DNA from 2 places in the Pseudarthrobacter sp. NPDC058362 genome. Region 2 is predicted to be linked to the other one. Evidence: predicted binding sites of a transcription regulator. Region 2 holds the regulator's gene; the other holds the start of a gene.
The links. The regulator HrcA, encoded in region 2, represses chaperone genes, less so after heat shock. The targets are predictions, from matches to a motif close to TTNGCACTCGNNNNNNNCGAGTGCNAA.
Positions count from the first base shown of each region.

Region 1 (18,557 bases), on a different contig from region 2:
ACTGCCACTTCCTCCGGGCCGTGCATTTTCGGTTTGACGATGTAGACGGATCCGGCGCGGGAGTTCCTGCCGGCAGCCGGGCCGCGCAGGTCGTGCACCGAACCGAGGCCGGTGAACAGCGCGTCCAGGATTTCCTCCGGTACGGGGTTTCCGGCCTGGTCCAGGACGGCGTCGCTGGTCATCAGGTGGCCCACCTGCCGGATGAGGAGCAGCGAACGGCCGGGGAGGACCAGTTCGGAGCCGTCCGGTGCCGTGAAGGTCCGGTCGTCGTTGAGGCGGCGAGTGAAGGAGTTCCCGCCCTTGCTGACCTCGGCGGTCAGCGTGCCCTGCATCAGCTGCAGCCAGTTGCGGTAGCCGTCCACCTTGTCCGCTGCGTCCACGGCGGCCACCGAGTCCTCCAGGTCCATGATGGTGGTGAGGGCGGACTCCAGGACAATGTCCTTGACGCCGGCCGGATCGGTGGCTCCGATGGCGTGGCCCGGGTCGATCTGGATCTCGGCGTGCAGGCCGTGGTGGACCAGAAGCACTGCCTCGGGGGACTGCGCTGCGCCACGGTACCCTCGCAGCTGCCCGGGATTGGCCAGCGCCGTGGGGCCTGCGGGGGTTTCGGCCACGAGGGTAGACCCTTCGATGCGGTAGGCCGTAACGTCATTGTGCGAGCCGGATGCGAGGGGGGCGTGCTCGTCGAGGAACTGCCGGCCACGGGCCACCACGGCGGCGCCCCGCGCGGGGTTATAGGCCCGGCCGCGCTCCCGCCCGTCGGACTCGTCGATGGCGTCGGTGCCATACAGCGCGTCATACAGCGAACCCCAACGGGCATTGGCGGCATTGACGGCAAAGCGGGCGTTGAGCAGCGGAACCACCAGCTGCGGGCCGGAGATCGTGGCAATTTCCGGGTCCACCCGGCCGGTGGCGATGGTGAAGTCCGCGGGTTCGTCCACCAGGTACCCGATGGAGCGGAGGAATTCTTCGTAGGAGTCCGGATCGCCCGGCCCGTTGGCGCGGTGGAACTCGTCGATCTGCTCCTGCAGCCGGTCGCGGGTGGCGAGGAGCCCGCGAACCTTCGGCGAGAATTCGCCGATCAGGGCAGCCGCTCCGCTCCAGAAGTGTTCTTCTTCCAACCCGGTCCCGGGCAGGGCCTCGTCCCGCACGAATGCGTACAGCTCTTCGGCGACGCCCAGGCCGTGGGTTTCCACTCGGTTCGTCATTGTTCGCTTCCGTTCCAAACTATTCCGCAAAGCGGAAACAATATTTCAATATACGCAAGGTAGCGGCCTTCGCGGTGAGGTGTCAATGCCGGTCCACTCCGGGTGCGCGCCGCCAAGAGCCTGCTCTCCAGCCATTGACGCCCGGGAATGTGGCTCCTAGACTCGACCCAGATTTCTGGAAAGCATTTTCCACATTATGAAATGGTCAGAGAGGACCACCCGTGGACAACCTATTCATGCTTTGCCTGCTGGCACTTGCGCCCATCCTTATCGTCGGTGTCCTGCTGGCCGGATTCCGATGGCCGGCCAAATATGCGATGCCCGTGGGCTACCTGCTCGTGGTGCTGGTGGCCCTGCTCGTCTGGCGGATGGACTTCAGCAGTGTCCTGGCAGCGTCACTGGAGGGCCTCATCACCGCCGGCACGCTCCTGTACATCGTGTTCGGCGCGCTCCTGCTGCTTTCCACGCTGACGGTGGGGGGTGCCATGGCGAGCATCCGGGCCGGCTTCAACAACATTTCCGCTGACCGCCGGGTCCAGGCCATCATCATCGGCTGGCTGTTCGGCTCCTTTATTGAGGGGGCTTCCGGGTTCGGCACCCCAGCCGCCGTGGTGGCCCCCCTGCTGCTGGCGATGGGCTTCCCGGCCATGGCCGCGGTTATGGTGGGACTGATCATCCAGAGCACGCCGGTGAGTTTCGGTGCCGTGGGAACGCCCATCCTGGTCGGCGTGGGCAAGGGGCTTGGCGGCGACCCGGCCGTCACGGAGCGGATTTCGGTGCTTGGCCTGACCATGCCGGAGTTCGTCGCATCGATCGGTTTCCAGGTCGCTGCGATCCATGCCATCGTCGGCCTGCTCATTCCGCTGATCCTGGTCTGCATGCTGACGGGGTTCTTCGGCCCTGACCGCCGCTTCCGCGACGGCCTGGCCGTGTGGCCGTTCGCCTTGTATTCCTCGCTGGCCATGACCGTCCCGTATGTGCTGGTGGCCCGGTTCCTGGGCCCGGAATTCCCTTCCCTCTTCGGCGGCCTGATCGGTCTGGTGCTGGTCATGTACACCTCCAGCAAGGGCTTCCTAATGCCCAAGGACTCCTTCCAGTTCGGGCCCCGGGCCACCTGGGCGGAGCGCTGGATGGGTTCCATCGAGCCGGAGGCCGCCACGGAAATCTCGTCCCGCATGAGCCTGGTGCGCGCCTGGTCGCCGTACATCCTGATGGCGGTGCTGCTGGTGGCAACGCGTGTTATCCCCCCGCTGAAGGCCTACCTTTCCGGCCTCGCCATCCCGTTCCAGAACATCCTGGGCACTGGAATCAGTACCTCTGTCCAGCCGTTCTACTCCCCGGCCTTCCTGATGATCATTGCCGCGGTGTTCGCGTACCTGCTGCACCGGATGAACCGCGGGCAGGTCCTCCGCACCCTGAAGATCTCCGGACGCCAGCTGGGCGGAACAGCCGTGGCGCTGCTCTTCGCGGTCCCGCTGGTGCGGGTCCTCATCAACTCGGGACCGGACTTCAACGCCTCCGGGCTCTCCAGTATGCCGGTTACCCTGGCCGAGGGTACGGCAGCCGTCGCGGGGGACTCGTGGCCGTTGATCGCTCCGTGGATCGGCGCCCTGGGCGCCTTCGTGGCCGGATCCAATACGGTGTCCAACCTGACGTTTGCCCAGTTCCAGTTCTCCACCGGAGCCGAGATCGGCGTGCCGCCTGAGGGAATCGTGGCTGCGCAGGCTGTAGGCGGCGCCGGCGGCAACCCGATTGCCATCCACAACATCGTCGCCGCAGCGGCAACCGTGGGACTGCTGGGCCGCGAAGGCGACCTGTTGCGGAAGACCATCATCGTGACCACGTATTACTGCCTTGCGGCGGGCGCGGTCGCGTTCATCTTCATCCACGGCTTCGGGTTCAACCTGGGGACCGTGCAGCTGGTGCTCCTGGTGGCGGCATTGGCGCTGGTGGCACGGTGGATGCTGAGGAGGCAGCCGGCCATGGCCCGGGAGCTGGTCGAGGACAGCCGCCGGCCCTAGGAACGGGCACCCCAGCCTGTTCCTGCATGGATCCGGGGGCCTTCCGGGCCTTGCCGTTCCGCCGCCAAAGGTGTCGAATCAGTAGACAGCTTCAGCCCGGTGAGCACGCAGAGCCCAGGAGGTCCCCATGTCCGTCAAAGGCGCCAGGGAAGCGGCAAGAACGCAGGGCCGGGGCGGCGCCGACCCCCGCCGGGCAGATGCGGCCGGGCTGGCCGCCACTGATCCGGCAGACATCCGGAACGTGGCGCTGGTGGGGCACTCGGGTTCGGGCAAGACCCTGCTGGTGGAGGCGATGCTGGCCGCGCGGGGCTTGATCACGCGCAAGGGCTCGATTGCCGACGGCACCACCGTTGGCGACTCGGATCCGGCTGCCGTGCACCAGCAGCGCTCGGTCACACTCTCCCTGGTGCCGCTGTCCGTCGACGGTATTAAGGTCAACCTCGTCGATACGCCCGGCTACCCGGACTTCATCGGCGAACTCCGGGCTGGCCTGCGCGCCGTCGATGCCGCCCTGTTCGCCGTGTCCGCGGTGGACGGCATCGATGCCACCACCACCGCGCTTTGGGACGAATGCGCACAGATGGGCCTGCCGCGGGCGGTGGCCATCACCCGCCTGGACCACCCGCGGGCAGATTACGACGGCGCCCTGGCCGCGTGCCGCGCGGCGTTCGGCGAGGGCGTCCTCCCGCTCTTCGCGCCGGTGCGGACGGGCGGCGAGGTCACCGGGGTGGCCGACCTGCTGGCCGGCGACGGCACAGACGACGCCGCCCGGGGTGAGCTGATCGAGGCGATCATCGCCGAGAGCGAGGACGAGACGCTCATGGACCGTTACCTGGAAGGCGGGGACCTCGATACCGAAGCGCTGGCAGCGGACCTGGAGACCGCCGTCGGCCGCGGTTCCTTCTTTCCCGTCCTGCCCACCTCGGCGGTGACCGGGCTGGGAATGGGAGAACTGCTGGACCTGCTGGTCCGGGCGTTCCCGCCGCCGGTGGGGCGCCGCCTTCCGGAAGCCTCCGGGTTGTCGGGGGAGCCCGTGGAGCTGGCCGGCTGCGACCCTGACGGCCCGCTGGCCGCGGAGGTGGTGCGGACATCCAGCGACGCCTTCCTGGGCCGCATCTGCCTGGTGCGCGTCTTTTCCGGCACGCTGCGCGAAGATGCCCCGGTCCACGTAGGCGGACATGGCCTGGCGGACCGCGGCCACCAGGACCACGACTACGAGGACCGGCTCACGCACCTGTATTCCCCGCTCGGCGCTGCGCTGCGCCCGGTTCCGTTCTGCATCGCAGGGGATCTGTGCGCGGTGGCGAAACTGGGCGCTGCCGAAACGGGGGACACCATCTCGGCCAGGGACACCCCGCTGCTGCTGGCAACGTGGGACATCCCGGAGCCGCTGCTGCCGGTGGCCGTGGAGGCCGATTCGCGCAGCGACGAGGACGCGCTGGCCCGCAGCCTGGGCAAGATCGCCGCCGGGGATCCGACCCTGCGGGTGGAGCGCAACGCAGAGACGCACCAACTGGTGCTGTGGTGCATGGGAGAGGCGCACGCGGAGGTTCTCCTGGACCGGCTGCGGGACCAGGGCGTGAAGCTGCACACCGTGGACGTCGTCACCCCGCTGCGGGAAACTTTTTCAACACCCGCCGCGGGCCACGGCCGGCACGTCAAGCAGTCGGGCGGGCATGGCCAGTACGCGGTGTGCGACATCGAGGTGGAGCCGCTGGAACGCGGCGCCGGGTTCGAATTCGTGGACAAGACCGTGGGCGGCGTCATCCCGAACAGCTTCATCCCGTCCGTGGAGAAGGGCGTCCGGGCGCAGATGGACAAGGGCGTCGCGGCGGGCTTCCCCATGGTGGACATCCGGGTGACCCTGATGGGCGGCAAGGCGCACAGCGTCGACTCCTCCGACGCCGCGTTCCAGGCCGCAGGCGCGCTTGCGCTGCGGGAAGCGGCTGCCGCGGGCAGGATCCAGCTGCTCGAGCCGGTGTCCGCTGTGGCGATTACCGTGGCGGACGAGCACGTTGGCACCGTCATGAGCGACCTTTCCGGCCGCCGCGGCCGGCTTACGGGCACCACCTCCGGAGGCGGCGGGCTGACCGAGATCAGTGCCGAGGTTCCGGACCAGGAACTGCTGCGGTACGCCGTCGAACTGCGCGCGCTGACCGCCGGCACCGGCCGGTTCCGGCGCCGCTACCTGCGGCACGAACCCGTCCCGCCGAACTTCAGCCCCGCCTGAGCGTCCGGTGAACCCCGAGGCCCGCAGGATCCAGGGCATCTATCTGGCCCTGACGCTGGGCAATACGCTGGCCACGTCCTTCATCTGGGGCATCAACACGCTCTTCCTGCTGGACGCGGGGCTGACCAACCTCGAAGCATTCGCGGCCAACGCCTTCTTCATGGCCGGCATGGTGGTCTTCGAAGTGCCCACCGGCGTGGTGGCGGACTCGTGGGGCCGGCGCGCGTCCTTCCTCCTGGGCACCGTGACACTCGCCGGCGCCACGCTGCTGTACTACCTGATGTGGCAGGTCTCGGCGCCGTTTTGGTGGTGGGCCGCCGTCTCCGTTCTGCTGGGCCTGGGGTTCACCTTCTTTTCCGGCGCCGTGGAAGCCTGGCTGGTTGATGCGCTCCACTTTTCCGGATACGACGGTGCCCTGGAAACCGTGCTGGGCCGGGGGCAGATGGTTTCCGGTATCGCCATGCTGGCCGGTTCCGTGGCCGGGGGCGTCATCGCGCAGGCCACGGACCTGGGCGTGCCGTTCCTCCTGCGCGCCGCGGTGCTGGCAGCGATGTTCCTGGTCGCCTTCCGGCTAATGCACGACGTCGGATTCACGCCTGAGCGTTCAGCCCGCCCCCTGCAGGCCACCCGGGCTATCCTGGCGGCGTCCGTGGACAACGGCCTCCGCAACCCGCCCGTCCGGTACATCATGCTCGCCGCCCCGTTCACGGTGGGCGCCGGGTTCTACGTCTTCTACGCACTCCAGCCCTACCTGCTGGAACTCTACGGCGACCCGCGGGCCTACTCGATCGCTGGCCTGGCAGCTGCCCTCGTTGCCGGCGCGGACATCCTCGGGGGATGGCTCGCGCCCCGGGTGCGGGGAATGGTCCGCAAACGCACCACGGTGGTGCTGGCAGCCACCATCACCAGCGCGCTGATCCTGGTGGCACTGCTGGCCACCCCGGCGTTCTGGCCGGGCCTGGTCCTGCTGGCGCTCTGGGCGGTGGTGGCCGCGGCCGGCACACCCGTCCGGAAGGCCTACCTGAACGCGATGGTCCCGTCCCGGCAGCGGGCCACGGTGCTGAGCTTCGATTCCCTGATGGGATCAAGCGGCGGCGTGGTGGCCCAACCGCTGCTGGGCCGGACCGCCGACCTCTACGGCTACCCGGCCTCCCTGGCCGTGGCCGGGACGATCCAGCTGATGGCGGCGCCCTTGATCTTCCTGAGCCGGCGGTGCTGCCCCGCGGCCGACACAGCTACCGGCGAGGAAGCCGCGCAAGGCCCCGCATCCGCCGCTTAGCTGGGAGAACGCGGGAAAGGGCGGTTGTGCGAACTATTGCGCTGCTGCCGGGATCATGGCCTAAACTGCATCACTGAGGCGCCTGAAATGGCGTTTGCGCAGCAACGAAAGTGAAGAAGCCATGGCTACTGATTACGACGCTCCACGCAAACAGGAAGACGAGACCCCGGCTGATTCGCTGGAGGCACTCCAGGCCTCCTCGCGCGGCGGGAACGCGCAGACAGCAGTCATCGACGTCGACGAAGCCGACACCGCCGAAGGCATCGACCTTCCCGGAGCGGACCTCTCCAACGAGGAACTGACCGTCATCGTGGTGCCGGAACAGACCGACGAATTCACGTGCTCCTCCTGCTTCCTGGTCCGCCACCGGTCCCAGGTGGCCCGCGAAAAGGACGGCCTGAAGTACTGCCGCGACTGCGAAGGTTAACGGACCCGCCCGGGCGCGTGCCGCCGTCGTTATCCGCATAACGGCAGGGTGCAGGAACGGCACCCAAAACGGTGAAGGAACGCCGCCGCCGGCCGCTGTTTTTATGGCCGCGTGACCCGCCGCTCGCTTCCCTAACAGTTGCGCGCCGAAGCGGCCACAGCCCTCGCCTGCGGCCTGCGCGGCTCCTACGCTTGAGCTATCCAATCGCTTCGCACATGGGTGGCACCACAATGAAAAAACTCTCCATCTGGCTCACCGCCATTCTCATGGCTGTGGGGCTGGGCATCATGGTTCCGGGACCAGCCTCGGCAACCACCTCGTATTGCGGCCTCGTTTGGGGATCCCTGGCCAAGGCCGATCCGGACATGAGCCGTGCGCAGGTCACCAACGTCCGGACCGGGCAGCATTACTGCTTTGACCGGCTGGTGGTGGACCTCAACGGGCCGGCCTCCGGCTACAACGTCCGGTATGTTTCCCAGGTAACCCAGGACGGATCCGGTTTCACTGTTCCGGTCCGGGGCGGCGCCCGGATTCAAATTACGGTCAACGCCCCGTCGTATGACGACAACGGCAAGGCCACGTACAACCCCGCCAATAAAGCTGAACTGACCAATGTTTCCGGCTACCAGACATTCCGCCAGGTGGCCTGGGCCGGCAGCTTCGAGGGATACACCACGCTAGGCCTGGGCGTCCGGGCCCGCCTTCCCTTCCGGGTCTTCACCCTGGACGGGCCGGGCACCGGGTCCCGCGTCGTGGTGGATGTGGCGCACTTCTGGTGACGGGTGCGTCCGCGCAAAGCAGGGTGCCGTGCCCCAAGGGAGGGGGCACGGCACCCTTGCGCTGGGGCGCCGACGGCGGCCGCTGCGTCAATTAGTAAGCTCACTGAGAAATTTCCTTCCGGCCTGCCCCGGGGTCCGGTCAGGCTGGTAGGTTCAGCATTGCTGGACTAATCGAGGAGGACTCATGAAAGCTTCACCGACACTGACCAATAACATGCAGGCCGTGCTGACTGACCTGATCGAACTGCACCTGCAGGGCAAGCAGGCCCACTGGAACATCGTGGGAACCAACTTCCGGGACCTCCACCTGCAGCTGGACGAAATCGTAGACGCGGCACGGCAGTTCGCCGACGACACCGCAGAGCGGATGCGCGCGCTGCACGCCCTGCCGGACGGCCGCAGCGGCACGGTGTCGGGCTCGACCAACCTGCCCCCGTTCCCCGACGGCCTTATCAACACCAAGGACGCCATTGACCGGATCGTCGCCGCCCTCGAAGCCGCTGTGGGAACCATGCGCAAGGTCCATGACGAGGTGGACGAGGAAGACCCCACCAGTGCGGACCTGCTGCACGAGTTCATCGCCCGGTTGGAGCAGTTCGCCTGGATGGTCAACGCGGAAACCATGAAGGCCTCGGCAAGCGTCACCACCCCCGACGAGAAGTAGGCCCACGCGAAGCCGCCGGCTCCTGCCCGGTGGATCCCGGACCCCCTGCCCGCCCATGCCGCGTGCAGGGGGTCCGGCGGCAGGGGGCGGGGCGTGGGCTTTAGACTTGAGGCTGCATGTCCGCACGCAGCTACGAGTACTGAACCGCGCACAACCCTGATTGGACACGGCCCCCTTGCGAGAATTCACCGCACGCTTTGCCACTGCCGAAGAAACAGAGAACTGGGACAAGCACGTCACGGCCAATCCCCATGGCGGCAACATGCTCCAGTCTGCCGCTTATGCTTCCGTGAAGAACGGCAGCGGCTGGACCGTCCGGTTCCTGGTCCTCGAAGGCGGCGGCCAGGCCAGCTACAACCTCGTGCTGGAAAAGCGCTTTCCCGTCCTCGGCCGGCTCTGGTACCTGATCAAGGGCCCGGACCTCGACACCGCAGCCGAGCTGAAAGCGGCCCTCGACGCCTGTGCAGCGCTGGTCCGGGAACGGAAGCTGAACGTCTTCACCATCAAGGTTGAGCCGGACATCGTGGACTCCGCCGAGGCACAGGCACACCTTGCCGCCGCCGGGCTGGCCAAGGCGCCGAACATCCAGTCCAATGATTCCACCGCCATCCTGGACATCTCCGCCCCGGAAGAGTCCGTCTTCAAGGCGATCTCTTCGCGCGCCCGCAACGCCATCCGGCGGGCCGAACGGGAGGGGTGCGACGTGGTGCGGCGGGAGCCCGGGCCGGAAACCTATCGTGCCCTGTACGACCTCATGGCGGATACTGTCAGCGCCAAGGGGTCCATGCCGCTGCGCAGCTATGAGTACTACGCCGAATTCTGGGAGGAGTTCTGCAGCCGCGGCCAAGGCAGCTTCTTCTTCACCTACGAGGACGGCAAACCCAGCGTAGGCGCCTTCGTGATCAACTACGGCGCCAAGGCCACGTACAAGGACGGCGGCTCCACCCAGAACCGCAAGCAGTACGGCGACTCCCACCTGGTCCAGTGGACGGCCATCCGGCACATGCAGGAGCTGGGCTGCACCGAATACGACTTCTGCGGCACACCCCCGGCTGCCCGGATCAAGGACAAGACCCACAACCTGTACGGGATGGGCATGTTCAAGACCAGCTTCACCAAGACCGTCACCGATTTCGTGGGCTGCCACGATTACGTCCTCTCGCCCCTGCGGCACGCGCTGTGGGTGAAGGCCGGGGAACGGGTGTTCCGCAGGATCGAAACGGCACGCACCGGCCAGCAGTTCTACTGACCGCCCCGCGGGCCCGCACCGCCCCCAGCCACTCCTGCCCGCGCTCCCGCAGCACCAGAGTCCCGAAGAAGGTACACCCATGAACCACGCCGCCGCAGCCACCGATCTTGAGTTCGTCCTCCTCAGCGACGCTGAGTTCGAGGCATTCGCCGTGAAGCACCCGCGGAACAGCTTCCTGCAATCCATGGACTTCGCGCGCTTCCAGCGCGCCCGGGGCCAGGAAGTCGAGCTGTTCGGCGTCCGCCGGGCCGGTGAGCTGGTGGCCGCCGGAAAGCTGAACTACACCACCACCCGCCTGGGCTACAAGGTCTGCGATTGCGCCAAAGGACCCCTGATGGACTTTACGGACCCCGCCCTGGTGGGTGCCGTCGTCGGCCTCCTCCGCACGCACGCGGCACAGCGCAAGGCGGCCGAACTGCGCATCTCTCCGAACGTCAGGTACATCGCCCGGGATGCCGACGGCGCCGAGCATCCTGAGGTGGAGGACAACCGGCCGCTGGTGGCGGCGCTGTCCGGGCTGGGTTTCGTACACCAGGGCCTTGAGATGGACTTCGTGAACGTGAACTGGATGTTCGTCAAGGACCTCACCGGCGTGCAGGACGCGGAAGAGCTGATCATGGGCACCAGCTACCGGACCCGCAAGGCCATCCGAAAAGCAGAGAAGAACGGGGTGTTCCTGGAGCAGGCCACCCTGGAAACCCTCGACGATTTCTACTCCGCACTGAGCCGCGCCGGCGAGGAGAAGGGCTTCACGTACCGGGAGCGCGAATACTACGAACAGCTGCTGCGGACCACCTCGCCCGAGCTCACCAAGCTGATGATGGCCAAGATCGATATCCCCGCGTACCGGAAGTCGATCACGGAACGCCTGGCGGCCGAGAGCGCCACTGCCGCGGAGCTGCGGCGCGAGGTGGAGGAAACCGGCAGCAAGAAGAAGGCCAACCGGCTCAAAGTGGTCCAGGATCTGGTAGACAGCTACGAACGCAGCCTGAAGGACATCGAGAGGTTCCCGGATTCGGTGGGGACCGCCACCGTAGCTGCCATCCACTTTGTTTGCTACGGCGACGAGGTGGTATGCGTCATCGGCGGCACCGTCCAGGACTACATCTACTTCAACGGGGCCACGTCGCTGTATTGGGGCATGATGCTGCACGCCCTGGAAAAGGGCTATCCGCGGTACAACTTCTACGGCACGTTCGGGATCTCGGGACAGGACGAGGAAGGCCATGGCGGCTACGAGTTCAAGAAGGGCTTCGGCGGCGAGGTGGTCCAGCTGGTGGGCGACTTCGTGCTCCCGGTCCGGCCAGCCGTATTCCGCGTCAACCGGCTGGCCCGCGCCGCTGCCGGGGCGGCCCGGACCCTGCTGGGTAAGCTGCCCTTGAAGCGCGCCTGACACGGCAGACATACCCAGCACCGGGAACCGCAGCGCCGGGAGGAGGCACCCATGACCGACCGCCCAGAGCAGGCACGCCCAGGGCAGCCACGCCGAGAGCCGGCACGCCCCGACGGGCTGCCCCGGACCGAGCCGCTAAGCCCCGCCCAGGTCCGGCAGAACGCAGCGGCCAAGAAAATGCTGCGCCGGCTGGTGCAGGGCGAAAGCCCGCCTACCGCTCCGATGAGCATCGTAGACCGGCTGGCCGGCAGTCCGTACGCGAACCCCATGATCCAGGTGGGAGGGGTGGACACCTCCGCACGTAAGACCCTCGACTTCGCGCTGCACCTCGCCGAGACAATGTTCCGGTACGGTGCCGGCGCCCTGGAAGTGGAAACGAGCATCATCGCCGTCACCGCGGCGCTGGGGCTGAAGAACATCGAGGTGGACATCACCAACCAGTCCGTGGGCATCAACTACGCGCCCAAGGACCAGACGCCCATCTCGCTGCTGCGCGTGGTCCGGTCCTGGACCAACAACTACGCCGGCCTGGCCAAGGTCCACCAGCTGGTGACGGACATCGTGGCCGGGGGAGTGGGCCGCGACGAGGCCATCCGCCGGCTGGATGAAGCCATCACCAGCCCCAAGCCGTTCCCGCGCTGGATGGTCACCGTGGCCTTCGGCGTGTTCGCCGCCGTGTTCGTGGGCGTGCTGGGCGGCGGACCCGTATCATCGGCCGTGGCCTTCGCGGCGAACATCGGCATCAGCCTGCTCGCCCGCCAACTGGGCCGCTGGCGGGTGCCGGACTTCTTCATCACGGCCAGCTGCTCCTTCGTGGTGACACTCCTGGCGCTGGTGCTGTGGCAGTTCGGGCTGACCAACTCGCCGGCCATCGTGGTGGTGGGCGGCATCCTCCTGCTGCTTCCCACCGGCCGGCTGGTCTCTTCCGTGCAGGACGCCATCAACGGCTTCCCGGTCACCGCGGCGGGCCGTTTCCTTTCCACCCTGCTGACCTTCGGCGCCATCGTGGCCGGTATCGCCGTGGCGTTCGTGGTGGGTGAGCTGACCGGAATGCAGCGCATCGACGTCACCCAAACCTATCCGCCGGCCTACGACCTCTGGGTCCTGATCCTTTTCGTCGCCGTCGCAGTGGTGGCCATCGGCATCACGGAACAAACGGCCTGGAAGCTGCTTCTGCCTACCGCAGCGGTGGGTGTGGCAGGCTACCTGGTCCTGCTGGGCAGCGGTTCGCTCGGCATCGGGGACCGGTTTTCCCCGGCCATCGCCGCGGTGGTGATCGGCCTGCTGGCACGCGTGGTGGCGCTGCGGATGGGTGCGCCGCAGCTGGTGGTGGCCGTGCCCGCCGCCCTGATCCTGCTGCCCGGCCTCACCATTTTCCGGTCCATGTATGTGCTTACCATCGAAGAAGCGGAGATCCTGCTGGGGGCCGGAGGGATGCTCAACGCCGGCGCGATCGTGCTGGGGACCGCCGGAGGCATCGTGCTGGGCGATACCCTTGCCCGCCCGCTGACCCGCAGCCTTGCGAGCAACGAGCGGCGACGGGCCCGCCGCCGCTGACCCGGTGCGGCGTGGGACTGGGCGGTGGACGTCAGATCTGTCCGACGGGCAGCTTCTTCTCGGCCTGGAATACGTCCTCCACCCGGCCCTTGGCCCAGTAGCCGGACAGCGACACCTGGCTGCGCTCCAGCCCCCGCTGCTCGAAGAACACCTGCCGCAGCCCCTTCATGTACCCGCGTTCCCCGTGCGCAAACACGTCCACGCGCCCGTTGGGCCAGTCGGCGTCTGCCACCGCGTCCACCAGGCGGCTGCCGCTGCCTGCCGGTGCGCCGTCCCGGGTGAGCCAGGTGATGCGCACCCCGTCCGGTGCGCGCAGCTGCTGGATGCCGGCGTCGGAATCCACTTCGAGGAACGCCAGCCCGGTGGCGCCGGCAGGCAGGGACTCCAGGACGGCGGCGATGGCCGGCAACGCAGCCTCGTCGCCGGCGAGCAGGTACCAATCCGCGTCGGGCGAGGGGCTGTAGGCGCCGCCGGGTCCCGTGAAAGTCAGCGGATCGCCGGGCTTGGCACGGGCGGCCCACGGCCCGGCCAGCCCCTCGTCGCCGTGGACTACGAAATCGATGGCGAGCTCGCGGGCGGCCTCGTCCACCCACCGGAGGGTGTACGTCCGGGTGAAGGGCCACTGGTCCCGGGGCATCGTCTCCCGGACCTGCCACAGGTCCAGCGGCTCCGGGTATTGCACTCCCGGCTGCGGGAACACGATCTTCACGTACCGGTCCACGTATCCGTTGTTGACGAAGTCGGCGAAGCCCTCGCCGCCGGCGATGATCCGCACCATGTGCGGGGACAGCTGCTCCCGTCGAAGCACCGTGAGGTTGACCTGCGGACGGCTTTGCTTGGTGGCGCTTGTGGCGGCGGGGAGGGTGCTCATGGGATTCAGCCTAGCCAGAGCCGGCGCTTACGGCACAGGGGGAAGTTCCCAGGTTACGCCGCTCGAGCCCTGTTCCCGCAGGAGTTCGTTGACCCGGCTGAAGGGCCGCGATCCGAAGAATCCACGGGAGGCGGACAGCGGGCTGGGGTGGGCGCTGGCCACCGCCGGTACACCGGGCAGGAGCGGCCGGACGGACTCCGCGTCCTTGCCCCAGAGCACGGCGACCAGGGGCAACCCGGCCCCGTCCGGACCCCGGCGGTCCGCCAGCGCGGTGATGGCCGCCGTCGTAATGTCCTCCCAGCCCTTGCCGCGGTGGGAGCCCGCCGCCCCTGCGCGCACGCTCATCACCCGGTTCAGCAGCAGGACCCCCTGGCCGGCCCACGCCGAGAGGTCCCCGTGCGTCCGGGGCGGGATGCCGAGGTCCGCTTCCAGCTCGCGGTAGATGTTTATCAGGCTCCGGGGAAGGGGTCGGGTGCTGACGTCCACGGCGAAGGACAGGCCCACGGCATGTCCGGGCGTGGGATACGGATCCTGGCCCACCAGCAGCACCTTCACCGCCGCCATCGGCTGGCGGAAGGCGCGCAGGACGCACGACGGCGGCGGCAGGACCGGGTGCCCCGCGGCCACTTCCGCGGCGAGGAACGAGAGCACGCTCCGCAGCTGGTCCTCGACGCCCGCCAGGGCTCCCGCCCAGTCCGGTGCCACCAGCTCCCCGAGCGGCCGCTGTGCCAGGGCTGCAAAGGTTTCGGTGTCCGCCGGCTCCGCGGCGAGTTCGAACAACGCATCTGATTCCCACACACTGCCATTCTCGCAGGGCGCCGGACCGGCATGGCGGCAGCGCTGTGGCACCCGGGCGCGCCGAATGACAACGCTGTTATTCGTCCGTAGCATGGGGGCAGGACAATTGCCGCACCGGCAAGGAACCACCAGCAACCGTACGTGAAGGAGTATGCCGTGGCGGAGCCAGCGCGCGAATACCTGCAGGAGCAGGAAACGCGGAAGGCGCTCCTGGCGGATTTCACCCCGCAGGACTCGCCGCTGAGCGAGCGCGACCAGCAGATGCTTGCCCTGGAGCGCCAGTGGTGGAAGTACGCAGGAGCCAAGGAACAGGCCATCCGCGAGCTGTTCGACCTCTCCGCCACCCACTATTACCAGCTGCTGAACGCCCTCATCGACACTGAGGACGCCTTGGCGCACGATCCGATGCTGGTGAAGAGATTGCGTAGACTACGTACGTCGCGTCAGCGAGCCCGCACCGCGCGGCGCCTGGGGTCCGACGCGTAATTCGCTCAGGCTGAGCCCGCAGCAGCAATCAACAAGGACTGTCTTCCATGCCCAAATATGCCCGCGATGAATTCGACAAGGTCCCGGAGGCCGCGTCGCGGCAAGGCGTCCACCGGGCGGCCACGCCGCCGTCGCGCGTCCGGCTGTGGCCCATTCTCGCCGCAGGTGCGGTGGCGCTGGCCATCGGAGCCGTGGCCTTCCTGATCCTTCCCAAGCTGGGGTTCAGCCCGCTCGGCCAGACCGCCTCCAGTGTGGAGGCGCCCCTGGCGGACACCGGATCGTCTCCCTCCGCTTCCGCGGCGCCCACGGAAACCCCCAGCGCATCGGCCACGCCGTCCGCCAGTACAAAGCCCTCGGCCACGCCCAGCGCCGAGCCCGTACCCGAACCCACCGAAACGGCTGTGTCCGTGGACAAGACCCAGCCGGTTGCCGTCTACAACGCCGCCGGAACCGCGGGGCTCGCCGGGCGGGTCGGGAGCACCGTGCAGGCGGACGGCTGGCAGCTGGGCCAGGTGGCAAACTGGTCCGGCGCGCCGCAGCAGGCTTCCGTGATCTTCTACGCCGGCGAGGCGCAGCAGGCCAACGCAGAAGCCCTGTCGGCCCTGCTGGGCATCCCCACGGTAGTAAGCAGCTCCGAATTCCAGGCACCACTGGTAGTGGTCCTGGGACCCGGGTACGCCTAAACAACCCACACCGGACTCAACCGAAAGAATGGACATCATGGCACTGGGAACCGTCAAGTGGTTCAACGCTGAAAAGGGCTACGGCTTCATCACCGTTGACGGCTCGGGCGATGACGTCTTTGTCCACTGGTCCGCCATCGAAGGCGAAGGCTACCGTGCGCTGGATGAAGGGCAGCGCGTGGAACTGGAAGTCGGCGAAGGCGAGAAGGGCCCGCAGGCAGAAAGCGTCCGGCCCGCCGAATGAGGCACCGGTTCAGGCGGAACGCACTATTTGCCGCAGCCCTCTGCACCGCCCTGCCCACAGCCGCCTGCGCGGGAGTGCCCGGCAACGCCCGGACCGAGGCTTCGGAGGCATCCGGGGACGGCATCCTGCGCATCGGCCTCCTTCTGGACAACACCGGTGACAACGCCTTCCTGAACGCGCCCCAGCTCGCCGCCGCCGAACTGGCCGTCCGGGAAATCAACGCCGGCGGCGGGCACAAAGGCCGTCCCATGGAGCTGCTGCCCGCCACGCCGGGCGAGACCCCGGCGGCCCAGGCCAACACCTTCGTCACGCTCAAGGCGGACGTCGTCATCGGCCCCACGGATTCGGCCAACGCCCCGGAGGTCATTGACGTCCTCTCGCGTGCCCGGACGCCCCTGGTTTCGCCGGCCAACACGGCCGCCGGCCTGAGCAGCGCCAAGAGCGGCGGCTACTACTTCCGCACCGCTGCGGCGGACGTGGCGCAAGCGCCGGTCCTCGTGAAACTGGCCAAGGAAACGGGCGCCGCCCGGATTTCGGTGATGCACCAGGAAGGGTCCTATGGCAGGGACGTGTCCGCCGCCGTCGTAAGCGCGGCAGGGGAGGCGGGACTGGAAGTGGGAGCCACCGCATCCTTCAAAGCGGGCGACGCCGGAGCCGCCGCAGCCGAGGCCGGCGACGCCGACGGTGCGGTCATCCTCGTGGCCCGCGACGGGGCGCAGGGCGCCCTGGCAGAGCTGAACAACGCCGGGGTGGACGGTTCCCGGATCATCCTCAGCGACGGTGCCTTCGCCCGGTACGGCCAGGGCCTGGCCGCCGCGGCGCTGGACGGAGCACGGGCGGTGGTCCCCGGAAGACTGGCGTCCGCAGGCTTCCAGGGCCGCATCCTTGAGGTGGACAAAGGCTTGCGGGACATGTCCTTCGCCGCGGAAACCTACGACGCCGTGACCCTTGCCGCGCTCGCCGCCGCCCGTGCGCAGGACGACGCCGGCCGGTCCATCGCCGCGAACCTGATCGCTGTCTCCGGCGGATCCGAAGCGGCGTGCACGGCGTATAAGGAATGCCTCGCCGGCCTTTCCGGCGGCGGAGAGATCAATTACGACGGCGAATCCGGCCCAGTTGCCTTCGACGCCAACGGGGACATCACCTCCGCGTCCTTCATGGTTTTCACCTATGGCGCGGACAACAACCCGGCGCCCACCGGGACTGAGACGGCGGGCAAGGCAGGCAGCTGATCGCTCTCCGCGAAGAAGCTCCACGGGACGTGCTTCGCTGCGCCATTCGCTTGCACTCTCACCGGGGGAGTGCTAATTATTGACTTAGCACTCTGACGTACCGACTGCTAAAGCAATGCCGGCCTGGCCGGCGGCGCGGCACCGGGCGAGGAGCGAGAAACACCTAACTGGAGTGAGGTCCGTTTCCGGAGGCATACAGAGGCCGCCGGTACGAACCGTCCGTCGCGGGCACTGCAGCGAAGGTTCATTCTTAACGACTGTCCCGAAAGGACTACTGCCGTTATGGCCAAGATCATTGCATTTGATGAAGAGGCACGCCGCGGCCTTGAGCGGGGCCTGAACACCCTCGCCGACGCCGTTAAGGTCACCCTCGGCCCGCGTGGACGCAACGTCGTCCTCGAAAAGAAGTGGGGCGCCCCCACGATCACCAACGATGGCGTTTCCATCGCCAAGGAGATCGAGCTGGACGATCCTTACGAGAAGATCGGCGCCGAGCTGGTCAAGGAAGTTGCCAAGAAGACGGACGACGTCGCCGGCGACGGTACCACCACCGCCACCGTGCTGGCCCAGGCACTGGTCAAGGAAGGCCTGCGCAACGTTGCCGCCGGCGCCGACCCGCTGTCCCTCAAGCGCGGCATCGAAAAGGCCGTTGACGCCGTCACCGCCGAACTGCTGAACTCCGCCAAGGAAATCGAAACCAAGGAAGAGATCGCGGCCACCGCCTCCATCTCCGCAGGTGACGACGAAATCGGCGCCCTGATCGCCGAAGCCCTGGACAAGGTGGGCAAGGAAGGCGTCATCACGGTCGAGGAGTCCAACACCTTCGGCCTGGAACTCGAGCTCACCGAAGGCATGCGCTTCGACAAGGGCTACATCTCCGCTTACTTCGTCACCGACGCTGAGCGCCAGGAAACGGTCCTCGAGGACCCGTACATCCTGATCGTCAACTCCAAGATCTCCAACGTCAAGGAACTGGTTGCTGTCCTGGAAAAGGTCATGCAGTCCAACAAGCCGCTGCTGATCATCGCCGAGGACATCGAGGGCGAGGCCCTGGCCACGCTGATCGTCAACAAGATCCGTGGCACCTTCAAGTCCGTCGCCGTCAAGGCTCCGGGCTTCGGCGACCGCCGCAAGGCGCAGCTGGCCGACATCGCCGTCCTCACCGGCGGCCAGGTCATCTCCGAAGAGGTTGGCCTCAAGCTGGAGACCGCGGGCCTGGAGCTTCTGGGCCAGGCACGCAAGGTTGTCGTCACCAAGGACGAGACCACCATCGTTGAAGGTGCAGGCGACGCAGACCAGATCGCCGGCCGCGTATCCCAGATCCGCGCCGAGATCGAGAACTCCGACTCCGACTACGACCGCGAGAAGCTGCAGGAGCGCCTGGCCAAGCTGGCCGGCGGCGTTGCAGTCATCAAGGCCGGTGCAGCCACCGAGGT
Region 1 covers NZ_JBHXIW010000002.1:17,212-35,768, forward strand. Annotated here, with positions in the region: gene ACFWIX_RS04670 (malate synthase G) at 1-1,208, opposite strand, end outside; gene ACFWIX_RS04675 (L-lactate permease) at 1,430-3,229, shown strand; gene ACFWIX_RS04680 (elongation factor G-like protein EF-G2) at 3,357-5,459, shown strand; gene ACFWIX_RS04685 (MFS transporter) at 5,467-6,738, shown strand; gene ACFWIX_RS04690 (DUF4193 domain-containing protein) at 6,860-7,165, shown strand; gene ACFWIX_RS04695 (hypothetical protein) at 7,396-7,944, shown strand; gene ACFWIX_RS04700 (Dps family protein) at 8,129-8,608, shown strand; gene ACFWIX_RS04705 (lipid II:glycine glycyltransferase FemX) at 8,784-9,857, shown strand; gene ACFWIX_RS04710 (peptidoglycan bridge formation glycyltransferase FemA/FemB family protein) at 9,937-11,250, shown strand; gene ACFWIX_RS04715 (threonine/serine exporter ThrE family protein) at 11,302-12,807, shown strand; gene ACFWIX_RS04720 (siderophore-interacting protein) at 12,839-13,678, opposite strand; gene ACFWIX_RS04725 (uracil-DNA glycosylase) at 13,706-14,476, opposite strand; gene ACFWIX_RS04730 (DUF3263 domain-containing protein) at 14,633-14,962, shown strand; gene ACFWIX_RS04735 (LytR C-terminal domain-containing protein) at 15,010-15,645, shown strand; gene ACFWIX_RS04740 (cold-shock protein) at 15,674-15,889, shown strand; gene ACFWIX_RS04745 (ABC transporter substrate-binding protein) at 15,886-17,121, shown strand; gene groL (chaperonin GroEL) at 17,404-18,557, shown strand, end outside.
Region 1: groL (chaperonin GroEL) is a predicted target of HrcA. The motif match lies at 17,206-17,232, and genes of this name have one in related genera.

Region 2 (9,275 bases):
CATGCTGCACCCCCGCGAACGCATCCAGATGATGTCCACCCGGGCCACCCACGAACTCCTCGAAATCGGTGTGAGCTCACCGGAGCCCACACCGTCCAAGGGCCTGGGGGTCGGTGAGGTGGGTTACCTGATCACCGGCGTAAAGGACGTACGCCTGTCCAAGGTGGGCGATACCGTCACCAACATGGCCAAGCCTGCCGCGGACTCGCTCCCCGGCTACGCTGATGCCAAGCCCATGGTTTTCTCCGGCCTGTACCCGCTGGACGGCACGGACTACCCCGTGCTGCGCGATGCACTGGAGAAGCTGATGCTCAACGACGCCGCCCTCGTCTATGAGCCCGAGACTTCCGCGGCCCTGGGCTTCGGATTCCGTGTCGGCTTCCTCGGCCTGCTCCACCTTGAAATCACGCGTGAGCGGCTGGAACGCGAGTACAACCTGGACCTGATCTCCACCGCACCCAACGTGGAGTACGAAGTAACGCTTGAGGATAAGAAGGTGGTCCACGTGACCAACCCGAGCGAGTACCCGTCCGGAAAGATCTCCGAGGTCCGCGAGCCCATGGTGGCAGCCACCATCCTGGCCCCGAACGAGTTCGTGGGCGCCATCATGGAGCTGTGCCAAAGCCGCCGCGGCGTGATGGGCGGCATGGACTACCTCTCCGAGGACCGGGTGGAAATCCGTTACCGGCTCCCGCTGGCCGAGATCGTGTTCGACTTCTTCGACATCCTCAAGTCCAAGACCCGCGGCTACGGATCCCTGGACTGGAAGGCCGATGGTGACCAGGTCGCCGATCTGGTCAAGGTGGACATCATGCTGCAGGGTGAGCAGGTGGATGCCTTCTCTGCCATCACCCACCGTGACAAGGCGTACGCCTATGGCGTCATGATGACCACCAAGCTGCGCGAGCTTATTCCGCGCCAGCAGTTCGAGGTGCCCATCCAGGCCGCCATTGGTTCCAGGATCATTGCCCGCGAAAGCATCCGCGCCATCCGCAAGGACGTCCTGGCCAAGTGCTACGGCGGCGACATCAGCCGTAAGCGCAAACTCCTCGAGAAGCAAAAAGAAGGCAAGAAGCGCATGAAGATGGTGGGCCGCGTAGAGGTCCCGCAGGAGGCCTTCATCGCCGCGCTGACCACCGACGAGTCCAAGGACAAGGCGAAGAAGTAGTGATCACCGTGGCCGGACTGACCCAGGGCCGCAGCAATGCCTAGCGTTCTTCCCCTCGGCGACCCCGCGCCGTCGGACGGCCTTCTGCCTGCCCAGGCAGCGGAAGGTGCGGACGGCCGCGCCTTCGGCCTGTACGTCCATATTCCGTTCTGCGCCGTACGCTGCGGGTACTGCGACTTCAACACCTACACGGCCACGGAGCTCGGCGGCGGGGCGTCGCAGGATGCCTACGCTGCCACCGCTGCCGCAGAAGTGGAGCTCGCGGCCGGGGTGCTGGCCGGGTCCGGTGTGCCAGAACGTCCGCTCAGCACGGTTTTCTTCGGCGGCGGGACGCCCACGCTCCTGCCCGCCGCGGACCTTGCCCTGATCCTGCGCACGGCCATTGCGCGGTGGGGCATCGTGGCAGGCGCCGAGGTCACCACGGAGGCCAATCCGGATTCGGTCACGCCGGAATCGCTCGCCGTGCTCAAGGAGGCGGGCTTCACCCGGGTATCCTTCGGCATGCAGTCCGCGGTGCCGCACGTGCTCAAGGTCCTGGACCGGACCCATTCGCCGGCGAGGGTGCCGCAGGTGGTCCGGTGGGCGCGGGAAGCCGGCCTGGACGTCAGCCTGGACCTGATCTACGGGACACCGGGGGAGTCGCTGGACGACTGGCGCTTCTCTCTCGAAACAGCGCTGTCCTACGGTCCGGACCACATCAGCGCCTACGCGCTGATCGTGGAGGACGGGACCAAGCTTGCGGCACAGATCCGCAGGGGCGAGGTACCGGGGATTGACGACGACGACCACGCCACCAAGTACGAGCTCGCCGACCAGCTCATCACCGCTGCCGGGCTTGGCTGGTACGAGGTCAGCAACTGGTCCCGGACGCCGGGCCACGCCTGCCGGCACAACCTGGCCTACTGGCGTGGGGACGACTGGTGGGGGATTGGCCCCGGTGCACACTCGCACGTGGGCGGGGTGCGCTGGTGGAACGTCAAGCACCCCGCGGCCTACGCCGGCCGGCTGGTCCAGGGGCTGTCACCGGCTGCGGGCCGGGAAACGTTGGACCCCGGGACCCAGGCCGTTGAACACGTGATGCTGGAGACGCGGCTGGCGACGGGGCTTACGGTCGACTCACTGACTCCGGCGGGCCGCCACGAGGTGGCCGGACTGATCGCCGACGGGCTGGTGGATCCCGTCGCCGCGTTTCGCGGCCGCCTGGTACTCACCCTCAAGGGGCGTCTCCTGGCAGACGCCGTGGTGCGACGACTCCTCCCGGACTGACCCTGCGTTGCTGGAGGTTACTTGATCCAGCGCAGGTTGTACTGGTACCGGTGCGGCTGGCCCTTGTTCACATGGATGCCGGCGGAGACGGAGAAGCAGGTCAGCGCTATCCAGATCAGGGTGGCGATGACCGCGAAGATGTTGCCTACTACTGGGACGAACACCAGGATGTTGGCAATCACGGCCGCGATGGTGGGCGGCAGGCTGAAGTTCAGCGCCTCTTTGGATTCCTGCGCCGTGAACGGGCCGCGGTCCCGGAAGATCAGGTAGATCAGGAGCGACGGCACGCAACCCAGGATGCCGCCGAAGTGCGCCAGCGTGGCCCACTGCCGGTCCTCGCTGGCCGTCAGCGGCAGCGCATTCGCTGGAACGCCGTGGTATTCGGAGCGGCCCGGGCCGTCCTGGCGGTTCCTGTGATCACGTGCGTTTTCTGCCACGGTCTGATTCCTTCTAAAGTGCGTTGTGCCAACTGCGCTTGGTGCCCAGTGCTGCCGGTCCGCCATGATTCTGCGAACCCGCACTACCAAGAATACTGTCTGCCGGCCATGACTCCCCCCTTCCTGCTAGGGGACGGTCAGGAAATCAATCACTTCTTCCACGCGTCCCAGCAGCGACGCCTCGAGGTCTGCGTAGGTCCGGACTGCGCCCAACAGTTTCTGCCAGCCCAGGCCGATGTCCTCCTTCGTCTCATGAGGCCAGCCGAACGCCGCGAGAATCCCGGTTTTCCAGTCCTGCCCGCGGGGCACCACAGGCCACCGGTCGATGCCCAGGACGGACGGCCGGATTGCCTGCCAGACGTCCACGTACGGGTGACCGACGATCAGGACGTTCCCGGCTGCGCCGGGGGAGCGCATCACCGCCTCGGCGATGCGGGATTCCTTCGAATCCGGAACGAGGTGGTCCACCAGGACACCGAGGCGCCGTTCGGGGCCGGGGCGGAACTCCGAGACCGCCGCGGCGAGGTCGTCAATGCCATGGAGGGGTTCGACGACGATTCCCTCCACCCGGAGGTCGTCCCCCCAGACTTTCTCCACCAGTTCGGCGTCGTGCTTGCCTTCCACCCAGATGCGGCTCGCCTTGGCCACCTGGGCGCGTTGCCCGGTCACACGTACAGACCCGGACGCGGTGCGGCCGGGTCCGCCCGGCTGTCCTGCGCCCGGCCGTCCCGCGGCTGCGCGGGGAGCAGGCGGCATCAGCCGGATGGGCCGGCCATCGAGGAGGAACCCGAATCCCAATTTGAAGGAGCGGGACTTTCCGCGCCGGTCCTCCAGTGCGACCACGTGCATACCGCCGGACTTCTCGACCCGGGTCACTGCTCCCACCCAGCCCGACTGGACGTCCTCCAGGACCATGCCACGCTCAACCGGGACCTCTGGCGGCGCGGTCCTGGCGGGAGCCGCTAGGTCACGGGGGCCCCAGTTCTGGTAATCCATGGATTCGTTCCGCCTAGTGCTAGTCAGTACCCGGTTCTGCCCGGAGCGGTTCCAATGCTAACAACGGGCCGAGGCATAATAGACTGTTAGCACTAAGGCATGTCGAGTGCTAACCGCCAAGGCGGACTGAACGGGGAGGCGAGGCCGTCCCGGACCCTGGATGGAGGTGGAGTGTGAGCGAACCGCGCAAGCTGGAAGTGCTGCGGGCCATCGTCGAGGACTACGTCCACTCGCGCGAACCGGTGGGTTCGAAGGCCCTCGTGGAGCGGCACCATCTTGGCGTTTCCAGCGCAACCATCCGCAACGACATGGCCGCTTTGGAGGATGAGGGACTCATTACCGCGCCGCACACCAGTGCGGGCCGGATACCCACGGACAAGGGCTACCGGCTGTTCGTGGACCAAATCTCGGCAGTGAAGCCCCTGTCCCAGGCGGAGCGCCGCGCCATCCAGTCGCTGCTGGAGGGCGCGGACGACCTCGACGACGTCCTGGACCGGACCGTGCGCCTGCTGTCGCAGCTCACCAACCAGGTGGCCGTGGTGCAGTATCCGCACCTCAGCCGGGCGCTGGTCCGCCACATCGAATTCGTACTGCTGGCCCCGCGCAAGGTGCTGGTGGTGCTGATCGCCAACAGCGGCAAGGTGGACCAGCGGGTGATCGACGTCGGGCAGGACCTGGGGGACGACGCCCTGGCCGCGCTGCGGACCCGCTTCCTGGGATCGCTGGGCGGAACTCCGCTCAGCCAGCTGGCCCAGTCCCTCTCCGCAGTAGTCACCGCGGTTAGCCCCGGGCAGCGGCAGGCGGCACAGGCCCTGGCGCACGGCCTCGAAGCGTTGGCACACAACAGCCGGGAAGACCGTATGGTCATGGCCGGCACAGCAAATCTGGCCCGTTCCAACGTGGACTTTCCGCTGAGTATCGGCCCTGTCCTGGAAGCCTTGGAGGAGCAGGTGGTCATGCTGCGCCTCCTGAGCGAAATGGCGCAGGACCACCGCGGCGTGGCCGTGAGCATCGGCCGGGAAAACCCCTACGACGGCCTGGCGGAAGCTTCCGTGGTGGCCACGGGCTACGGTCCGGACAGCGCAGCGAAAATCGGAGTACTCGGGCCCACCCGGATGGACTATCCCACCACCATGGCCGCTGTGCGCGCCGTGGCACGGTACCTGTCCCGGATCCTGGGACCCTGACGTTACAACAAGGAAGAGAAACCAACTTTGAGCAGCCACTATGACGTCCTTGGAGTCTCGCCGGAGGCTACGGGGGAAGAGATCAAAAAGGCCTACCGCAAGCTGGCCCGCACGCTCCACCCCGACGTCAACCCCGGCCAGGATGCCTCGGACCGCTTCAAGGCAGTGACCCACGCCTACGAGGTCCTCTCGGACCCGCAGAAGCGCCGTGTCTACGACACCACGGGGAACGAGAACGGCACCGACAACGGTTTCGGCGGCGGCGGATATGCAGGCCAGGGGTTTGCGTTCCAGGACATCTTTGACACGTTCTTCGGCGCCGGCGGCACCACCGGTCCGGCATCGCGTGTACGGCGCGGACAGGACGCCCTGATCAGCGTCCGCATCGAGCTGCGCGACGCCGTTTTCGGTGTCAACAAGAAGCTTGAGGTGGATACCGCGGTCACCTGCCCCACCTGCGAAGGTTCCTGCTGCCAGCCGGGCTCCCACCCGGAGCGCTGCGACATCTGCGGCGGCAGCGGCCAGGTCCAGCGGGCGGTCCGCTCGATCCTGGGCCAGGTCATGACCGCCGCACCCTGCGGCAGCTGCGAAGGTTTCGGCACTGTCATCAAGGATCCCTGCAACGAGTGCAGCGGCCAGGGCCGTATCCGCAGCCGCCGGTCACTGACCATCAAGGTGCCTGCCGGCGTTGCCACCGGCACCCGGATCCAGCTCTCGGGACAGGGAGAGGCGGGCCCCGCCGGCGGTCCGTCAGGCGATCTTTACGTGGAAATCCGCGTCAACAACGATGCCACCTACGTCCGCGACGGCGATGACCTGCACGCCACCTTGAACATCCCCATGACGGCGGCAGCGCTGGGCACCGATGTCAGCCTGGAGACCTTCGACGGGATCCAGGAAATCGACGTCAAGCCGGGCACGCAGTCGGGCGAAATCATCACCCTCCGCGGACTTGGCGTAACCCACCTGCGCGGCTACGGCCGCGGAGACCTGAAGGTCCACCTGCAGGTGGAAACCCCGGCACGGCTGGATGCTGCCCAGGAAGACCTGCTGCGCCAGCTGGCCAAGCTGCGTGGAGAACAGATCACCGAAGGCAAGCTGGCCGCCAGCGGCGGCATGTTCGCCAAGCTCCGGGACCGGCTGGGTAACCTGTAGCGGTGAGCAACCCGGTCTTTTTCGCCCCCGCCGGAAGCCTCGACGGGGTTCGTCCCGGCGCGCTCTTCGTCCTGGAAGGCCCCGAGGCGCGGCACGCAGTCGCCGTAAAACGCCTGGCGCAGGGTGAACCCTTGGACATCGTGGACGGCGTCGGCAGGCGCCTGACCGGGACGGTCACCTCGTCCGGGCCGTCCCGGCTGGAAGTCGAGTGCCTTACCATCACAGCCGAGGCACGGCCGGACGTCAGGCTGATACTGGTACAGGCCCTCGCTAAGGGCGACCGGGACGAACTGGCCATCGAGACGGCCACTGAATTGGGCATCGACGCGGTTGTTCCGTGGCAGTCGGAACGTTCCATCGTGCGCTGGAAGGGTGACCGGGCCGCAAAGGCGCACTCCAAATGGCAGTCCGTGGTTGCGGCGGCCGCAAAGCAGGCGCGGCGCGCGTGGATCCCCGAGGTGCGTCCCGCGGTCGACACCTCCGCGCTTGCCGCGGCCGTGGAAGCCGCAGACCTGGCCGTGATCCTGCATGAGGACGCGGTCCGCCCGCTGCGAAACGTCCTTGAAGCATGGCGGGTCCGTGGCGACGGCGTGCGGGAAGTGCTGCTGATCGTTGGTCCGGAAGGCGGCATCAGTCCGCGCGAGGTGACACGGCTGTGCGATAAGGGGGCGGTGACGGCCTTGCTCGGCACGCACGTCCTGCGTTCCTCGACGGCCGGGCCCGCCGCCGTCGTCCTCGCCAGCGATGTCTTGGGCCGCTGGGACACTACCGGACGGTAAACGACCTGGTATCTGCGTTCCGGTCGGGTCCGTCACCGGCACCCGCCTGCGCAACTTTCAGCTCGTAGTCACCAGCGGGAAGCTTCAGGTCCAGGGTGAAGACGCCGGACCGCCCGGCTTCCGCGGCGGCTGTCGCTTCACCGGTGAGGTACGGCGCCTTCGCCTCGCCCTCGGCGCCCTTCAGGACCTGCCAGCGCAGCTTGCTTCCGGCCTTGGTGCTGCGTCCGGTGATCTTGACGGTACCCGCGCCCAGTTCCACGCCCTCCTGCGGGTCGATGATCCAGACCGGAGCCACCATCCCGGGCGCGCGCGACATCAGGTCGCCCAGCTGGATATGTTTGAAGGCGGGATAGTCGGTATGGCCGTCCACCAGGATGCGCACCCTGATCTGCTGGCCGGAGTCGATCAGCCCGGAACTCGCCGCGGCGGCCGTTGCCGTGTACACCAGTTGCTGCACCGCGCGGGCAGCCATATCCGCATCGAGGTTGCTGTTGAAGGCATCCTCGGAGACGTCCACGTTGATGACGTCCTTGCCCGAGATGGACGTGGCAAGGCTGCTGGGATTCTGCCAGGGCGTGAAGAAATCAGGATCCAGCGGCTCCTCGGACATCATGGCCCGCAGCGCCCGGGTCACGGGATTCTCCTGCTCCGGCACGTCCCGGAACTCGCGGTAAAGGAAGACGCTCGGGCCGCTGCGGCCAATCCAATAGACCGGGGCCTTGTTGGAGGACTGTGTCGTTTCAAGCGGTGCGCTTGTGGCCGGGACGCCCGGAGTTCCCGCTGCAGTCGTGCCGGAGCCGGAAGGTGTTGTGGGTTCCGGGACAGGCTCTGCGATGCATCCGGTCAGCAGGGGCACCGCCAGAAAACCCGCCACGACCGCGGTACGCACACGGCGGTCCGCGCGTGCGCCCCTGCGGGGAGCGGTGGTTTCCGGCACGATGATGTCCCTGTCCTTTCTGGGTGGTGCGCCGATCCCCGGGCGGCTCCTTCCAACGGAAGCTGGATTTCCAGCATCGCACAGGACCCGTGGCTGGAACCCCGGATCAGACCCTCCGGAGCGAACTGCAACGGGAACGATATCCGGCTGATATGAACTTGAGACATAATCGGCCGGTGCCGCCGGTCGGCACCCCGGGGCAGGCTTACGTGAGCGGTCAGGAGCGGCCGGAGGGGGCCTCCTGGCGTAAGATGTAAGGACCCGTTGGGAAGAACGACGCCGGCACCGGCTCCGCCCTTTCCCGGCGGCAAACGTTTATCAGACTTGAAGGGGATCACGGGCCCGCGGGCCAGCACTATGACTGAATCAGCGAACGGAAAGCGCCGGCTCACCGGAGAGGGCGCCGCAGCAGAGTTCCCCCATTCCCTTCCGGGAGTCCGGACGGAGGTGGTCCTCTTCGATAACTCCGACCAGATGGTTCAGTCCCTGGGCAGCCATGATGAAGCGCTTCGCTTTATCGAGGAGCAGTTCCCCAACGTCAACTTCCACGTCCGTGGCAACGAACTGACCATCAGCGGCCCGCCCGCTGAGGTGCCGCGGATCATGCGACTCCTCGACGAGGTCCGAGGACTGGTGTCGCGTGGGACTGTGATTACTCCCGCTGTGCTGCAGCAGCTTGCCGCGCTTTTGCGCAGCCAGTCCCTGCAGAACCCTGTCGACGTTCTGACCCACGACATCCTCTCCAGCCGGGGCCGTACCATCCGGCCGAAGACGCTGAACCAGAAGAACTACGTGGACGCCATCGATGACAACACGGTGATCTTCGGCATCGGCCCTGCGGGTACGGGGAAGACTTACCTGGCCATGGCGAAAGCCGTCCAGGCGCTCCAGCAGAAGGAAGTCAGCCGCATCATCCTCACCCGCCCCGCAGTGGAGGCCGGTGAGCGGCTGGGATTCCTGCCGGGCACGCTCAGCGACAAAATCGACCCCTATCTGCGCCCCCTCTACGATGCCCTGCACGACATGATGGACCCCGAGTCCATTCCCCGGCTCATGGCGGCCGGGACCATCGAGGTGGCACCCTTGGCCTACATGCGCGGACGCACGCTCAATGATGCCTTCATCATCCTCGACGAAGCCCAGAACACCACGCCGGAACAGATGAAGATGTTCCTGACCAGGCTCGGATTCGGTTCCAAGATGGTGGTCACCGGCGACGTGACGCAGGTGGACCTGCCCTTCGGCACCCGTTCCGGACTCCGCATCGTGGAGGAGATACTGCACGGCATCGAGGGCGTCAACTTCTCCGTCCTCGATGCAGCAGACGTGGTCCGGCACCGGCTGGTGGGC
Region 2 covers NZ_JBHXIW010000004.1:292,297-301,571, forward strand. Annotated here, with positions in the region: gene lepA (translation elongation factor 4) at 1-1,168, shown strand, start outside; gene hemW (radical SAM family heme chaperone HemW) at 1,205-2,434, shown strand; gene ACFWIX_RS11070 (DUF4870 domain-containing protein) at 2,452-2,871, opposite strand; gene ACFWIX_RS11075 (DUF3097 domain-containing protein) at 2,998-3,867, opposite strand; gene hrcA (heat-inducible transcriptional repressor HrcA) at 4,041-5,054, shown strand; gene dnaJ (molecular chaperone DnaJ) at 5,082-6,209, shown strand; gene ACFWIX_RS11090 (16S rRNA (uracil(1498)-N(3))-methyltransferase) at 6,212-6,988, shown strand; gene ACFWIX_RS11095 (GerMN domain-containing protein) at 6,975-7,925, opposite strand; gene ACFWIX_RS11100 (PhoH family protein) at 8,283-9,275, shown strand, end outside.